2 regions of the Cohnella yongneupensis genome follow, and region 1 is predicted to be linked to the other one. Evidence: riboswitches for the same ligand, from Rfam matches in the RefSeq annotation. Region 1 holds a riboswitch; the other holds the start of a gene.
The links. A riboswitch is a leader RNA that binds a small molecule or an ion and turns the genes downstream of it on or off. The one in region 1 is predicted to bind cyclic di-AMP.

Region 1 (3,149 bases):
ACTCGCTCGCCTTGCGCTGTACCGTATCGATGAACTTGCTAAGCGGCTGAATAATGCTCCGGTAGTGGGAGTGCAGCGTCACCAATCGGATGTCCGGCCGCCACTTGCTCCATTTTTCCTCGAACAGCGCCTCGTCTTCCCGTTCGAACGGGATGTAGACCGCGATAATTTGATCCGCGTTAAGCGATTGCGCATAGTTAACCGAATGCTCGACGACGTGCGTAATTCCGGATACCGGTACGATGATGACGTTGCCTTTGATCGGCACGGTCGGCTCGCAAGTGGCCAACCGCAGTTGTTCGCCTACGGCTTCGTAATGCTTTTTGATCCGTTGGAAAATAAAGATGATCATCGGCATGAACACGAGAACCGGCCACACTTGGCTGAACTTCGTAACGAAGAACATCATCGTGACGGTAAAGCAAATGATCGCGCCGATCGTATTAATGATGAGCTTCGGAATCCAGCCGCTCGGCTTCTGACGAACCCATTTCACGATCATGCCCACTTGCGCGAGCGTGAACGGAATGAATACGCCGACGGCATATAGCGGGATAAGCTGCTCGGTTTGACCCTTAAAAGCAATGATTAGGATGATCGACAGAAAGCCTAGGCTAATTATTCCGTTCGAATAACCCAACCGGTCGCCCCTGATCGTGAACATGCGCGGAATGAACTTATCTTTCGCCAGATTGACGGCCAAGAGCGGGTAAGCCGAATAGCCGGTATTCGCCGCGAGAATCAAGATCAATGCCGTCGTGCCTTGAATGAAGAAGTACATAAAGTGCCGTCCGAACGTGTGCTCGGCGATCTGGGAGACGACCGTTACGTCGTGCTTCGGCGTTACGCCGTAGTAATACGCCAGCATCACGATGCCGGAGAATAAGATCGCGAGCAACACGCCCATCGCGATCAATGTCTTCGCCGCGTTGTTGGGCGCAGGCGATTTGAAGTTCGGAATGGCGTTCGAGATCGCTTCGACCCCGGTAAGCGCCGAGCTACCCGAGGCGAACGCCTTCAAGAGCAAGAACAAGGAGATGCCCGCAACCGGCGTGCCGACCGAAGTATGCAGCTCCGTCGACACGTCGCCCGTAGCGATCTTGTAGATCCCTACGCCGATCAGGATGAACAGCGCTAGCACGAACAAGTAAACCGGATACGCGAGTATCGAGGCCGATTCCGTAAGCCCGCGCAAATTCAATATCGTAATGAAAACAACGAATATGACCGCGATAATGACCGTGTAGGGATGAAGACTCGGGAAAGCCGACGTTATGGCGTCCGTGCCGGCCGATACGCTTACCGCTACGGTCAGAATATAGTCGACGAGCAATGAACCGCCCGATACTAGTCCAGCCGATAACCCTAAATTTTCCTTCGATACGACGTACGCCCCGCCCCCGTGAGGATAGGCGAAAATAACTTGCCGATAAGATAAAATTAACGCCAGCAACAGGATCAATACGCCGATCGCGATCGGAACCGAATACCACATTGCGGCAGCGCTGATCGTGACCAGGACAAGCAGGATCTGCTCCGGACCGTAAGCAACCGACGACAAGGCGTCCGAGGATAAGATGGCCAGCGCCTTCGTCTTGATCAGCTTTTGCTCCCCTAATTCGTTCGATTTAAGGGGTCGCCCGATCAACAATCTTTTAATGGAATGCATGCCTTACACCGCCAAGTCTAAAGTTATGAAGTCGATACGATGACACAACAAAAAAAACCGCAGAGGTTTCCCCTGCGGCCGGTAATCGTGCCGAAGTTGTGTCTCCTCTAAGACGCTTACGAGGTTAGCTGACGGATTCGGGCGTGTAGAGTCGCCCTACGATAACGGTCTAATGACGCGTTCATCGATTCACCCCGCGCGGCGAGCGGAAAGCCCGTCGCAGATTGGTTCCCCCGTTCCTTAGACTTCAAGGACTCAGCGTATGCTTTTATTATGAAGTTGATGGAATGATCATATTCCTCTCGCTCCGATCTGTAAATCTCGATTTTCCGTCCGATTCCGGCGTAATCGCCATATTTGCGTCATGAATGCGCATACACTTCGCCTACCCGTCGCGCAGCATCTCCACCATGCCTCATTCATCGAATTACCGCTTGCGGTTGATCTGCCGCTTGAAAAAGCGAATAATAAGCCCTTCCCGTATCAGGGCTTATTATTCGCTGGCTACGCCGGTTATATTTGACGATATACATGGGAAAATTTGTTATTCACTTATTTAGGTTTCTCCAGCTTCCGAGGCTCGTAATATCTTCCGCGCCTGCCCATTCGGATGCGTAGCCTTCGCATATGAAGCCAGGCACTTCCGTACCGTCCGCTAGCTCGACCTTGCCGATTCCGAGCGGACTCGGAATCAAGGCGACGAACGAGCCGAACGCCGTCAACGGCAGCTCCCACAGTTCCAATGCGATTGGCGCGCCGCCATTGGTGAGCTTGATTAATCCCGGCTTCGCCGGCGTCGTCGGCAGCTTGAGCAAGCGATACTTGGCGGCCGTCGTCGACTCTCGCACGAACGTCCCTCCGCGTTCCAGCAGCTGTTTCTCGAGCGGGAATCCGCGCATATGCAAGCCGCATACCGCCACTAACGTAGTGTCCGAAGTTGACATGGGCATTCCTCCTGGAAGTTTATTGGCGTATCGGGGACAGCGGATTTGCGATCCGCGCTTGGGTCTGCGCCACGGCTTGCGCGCAGCCGCGGATCAGATCTTCCCGCTCCGCCGTAGCGAATAGCGTGATGCCGAACGGTAACTCCGCCGCCGCATCACCCGCCGGAATCGCGATCGCGCATAGATCCAGCAGGTTGCAGTGGTTTGTATACCTTCCCATGTCGCGGTTCGTCGCAATGGGGTCTTGCCGTACTTGCTCGCGCGTCCAAGTGCCGCCGGCCGTCGGCATGACGAGCACCGCGTCCTTCAGCCGCATGCGCGCTTCGAGCTTGTAAGCTTGCAGCTTGTGCATCGCTTGGAACAACGACGCGGCCGAATGCTTGGGGTCGGCTCCCGTTCTAAGAATGCGTTCGGTCACGGGAAGCGATGCTCCCGGATTCGCCTCGACGAACGCGCCGAGACCCGCCCATCGCTCCGCTACCCACGGACCTTCGTACAGAACGGATGCAGCTTCGCCGTACATCGCGACGTCGACT
Region 2 (3,149 bases), on a different contig from region 1:
CTTGAATTTACAGCCCTTCCCGCTCCAGCTGTTCCAACGCGGCGACGAACTCTTCGCGCGTGATGCGGAACATGAGACATCTTTTATGAAATTGTTTACCGTTGGCATACCCGATACCGAGCAACTCGCCCATCCGCTCTCTGCGGCGCGCGGAGGAGGCGTGAACGATTAGACCCGCGTCCAGCAGATCGCTCCATTCGATCTCCTGTAGCTCCCCAACGCCGCCCTCAGGGCCTCGTACGCGATCGATTGCCCTGCGAATCGCTTCGTCCGACGCATGCTCGACGCCCAGCCCTCTCGAGCCTCTGGCTTCGTCCTTCGTCAAGAAAGCGTGCTTGGCTCCCGGAACGCGCTCTGCGACGATCTTGCGAATGCGCTCCCCGGGCGCGTCCGGATCGGTCAAAATAATGACGCCCCGCCTCTCCTGCGCCAGCTCGATTCGCCTCAACACGTTCTCTCCGATAGCCGAGCCGCCCGTCTCGATCGTGTCGGCGCCGATTGCCCGCCTTACGGCCGTCGTATCGTCTTTGCCCTCTACGACAATCATCTCTTGAAACATGTTCGTTCATTCCGCCTTTACCGTACTCGTCCCGGCAGCCGAAGCCACCCCTATGTATCGTATAACACAAAACGGGAAGAAGCGCCAATGACGCCTCTTCCCGATTGTTCACGTAGCCGCTATTAATTCGACGACGGCTTAACCGGACCGATCACGTATACCGTGTAGCCCTTCTTCATGCCGAAGCGATCGGCATGCTTCTCGCTGTCGTAATACACGTCGATCTTCTTGCCTTTGACCGCGCTGCCCGTATCTTCCGCGCGACGGAAGCCGATCCCTTCGATGTATACCCACCAACCGATCGGAATGACTCTAGGGTCCACGGCGATCGTACGGCCCTCTTGAACGATGGCGCCTGACGATGTTACGCCGAAGCCCTCGTCGCCTTTCGATTTGCCCGTTGACGCGAAGCCGGCGGAATACGCCGTCAGCGTAACGTTACTAAGCATCCGCTTGACCTTAACCGACCTGCCGTTCAGCTTTACCGTCGACGCTTCGGAAGCGGAAGGCTTGCCGTTATAAGTCAACGTCTTTACTTCGGGTTTCTTCGTGCCGATCGCGACCACTTGCTGAACAGCCGGCTTGGAGACAGTCTTCTCCAACAGCTTCTCGCTTACAAGTTTCCCGTCCTCGTACACTTTGGCCGTGCGAAGGACCACTTGTCCTTCTTGACCCGTCTTTACGACCTTCTTCTTGCCTTCGGCCAGATCCGCGTTCTTCTGCTCGACGACTTCGAACGCAACCGCGTGCGACGTCTCATCGACTTCCGTCCGAACGCGCGTAATGACCACTTTCATTCCTTCGGTTAGCGGCGTGTTCTGCGACGGGGAAATGCGGTCTTCGCTGCCTAGCGAAAGATTCAATTCCTTGATCACTTGCCCGACCGTGTCCGCAGCCGTATACTTCACGGCTTCTTTCCCGTCGGCTTTAACCGTAACGCTCTTCGCACGATCGATAACGATCGTGCTTCCCTCGACCAATTCCCCCGTCGTCAATGACAGACGATCGTAAGGACCGACTCTAATCTGTTGCTCTTCCAGAACGCTCTGAACATCGGACGTTCTGGTCTGGATGACCGAAGTCATTCCGTTGTCTACGATGGAAATGTTTTTGGCCGCTACGGGATTCAGTAACGACACGAACATGATGATGATTGCGAAAGAGAGAATTGCGCCTAGAATAACGATGCGCAAGTGCTCATGTTTCCATCGCAACAGTGCGATAAGCTTGCCGGTCGGTCGTGGATCATGGGTTTCCTGCCCGAAAGCCTCAGGAATGTCTCCCATTTTCTCGCTCCTCCTTCATAGCCCCGCCGTCGACTGTGATGCACGACTGTAGTCTGACGCGACTATCCTATTTTGTTAACGACGCCCGCTTCCGGCCATGCAGCTTTGACCGTTCGGCAGCGCGCCGCCTTGCTCCAATCTCGATTCAACTACGCGGGTACAATCATCCATAACCCTTTTTTTCAACACAAAAAGCCACCGACAGAGGACCTGTTCGTGGCTTCCGCTTAGACGAATAAGGGAAATGGGGCAGCACGAGGTTGACCTCTCTCTACTACGCTTACGAGGTTAGCTGTCGGGTTCGGGCGAAGAGAGTCGCCCTATTCGCTCTTGCGCGTTCAGGAGAGCTTCTTAGAAAGCTTCCTAACCGGCCTCGCGAAATTCACCCCAAGATTGCTCGGACCGCTTTGGACGAATAATGAATCGTCGCCGCGTCGGGTCCCCCGCTCTCCGTATTGGAGATTCAGCGCACTGGAAAAGGGATGCCATATTCAAACTTCTGAACTAGATGATACATTCTACCTATAGACCGTGTAAAGATGGCGTAAAGGACGAATTTGACCGTTTTTTCCTGAATTCTCCGAGAAAAACCGCAATTAGAGCTACAAAATACAGTTTTTTCTACGCAACGGACCCTTTTTCTTCGATTGTAACCGTTTTATCTCGGTAGACCCAAACAGCGCCTTGCGTTGTCGCTCGTAATTTGTGCAATTTCTTCCAGTTTTAGCCCTTTAATCTCTGCCGCGGTCTCGGCCACGAGTCGCACGTATGCGGATTCATTTCGCTGTCCTCGATGGGGGTGCGGAGTCAAATAGGGTGCATCCGTCTCCACCAATAATCGATCCAACGGAACTTGGTCCAACACCTCTTTGGGCACCCTCGCGTTCTTGAACGTAACCGGTCCTCCGAACGAAATATAGAAGTTCATGTCCAAGCACATCTTGGCCATCTCCCAGCTTCCGGAGTAGCAATGCATGATTCCCCCGACTTCCGAGGCGTTCTCCTCGCGCAGCAATTTAACGATATCCTCGTGCGCATCGCGGTTATGAATGACGATGGGCTTGTTCAGTCGGCGCGCAAGCCGGATCTGCTCGCGGAAAACCGTATGTTGAAGCTCCTTGGGCGAGGTGTCCCAGTAATAGTCCAAACCGATTTCGCCGATGGCCACGACTTTTGGATGCGCGCAAAGCGCTTCGATCCAAGCCAGATCTTCTTCAAGCCGCATATCGATCGCGTCGGTCGGATGCCAACCGACGGCTGCATAGATGAACGGGTATTGCTCGGCAAGCGCCATCGTTGTCGGT

Region 2: it holds a riboswitch for cyclic di-AMP, as region 1 does, so the genes downstream of both, ACFPQ4_RS11110 (ubiquitin-like domain-containing protein) here and ACFPQ4_RS05325 (APC family permease) in region 1, are expected to answer to the same signal.

What each region holds. Positions count from the first base shown of each region.
Region 1 is NZ_JBHSNC010000013.1:73,458-76,606, reverse strand. It holds gene ACFPQ4_RS05325 (APC family permease) at 1-1,669, opposite strand, end outside; cyclic di-AMP (ydaO/yuaA leader) riboswitch at 1,768-1,940, opposite strand; gene ACFPQ4_RS05320 (allophanate hydrolase-related protein) at 2,218-2,613, opposite strand; gene ACFPQ4_RS05315 (allophanate hydrolase) at 2,633-3,149, opposite strand, start outside.
Region 2 is NZ_JBHSNC010000035.1:14,561-17,709, reverse strand. It holds gene rnmV (ribonuclease M5) at 8-559, opposite strand; gene ACFPQ4_RS11110 (ubiquitin-like domain-containing protein) at 682-1,845, opposite strand; cyclic di-AMP (ydaO/yuaA leader) riboswitch at 2,108-2,324, opposite strand; gene ACFPQ4_RS11105 (TatD family hydrolase) at 2,504-3,149, opposite strand, start outside.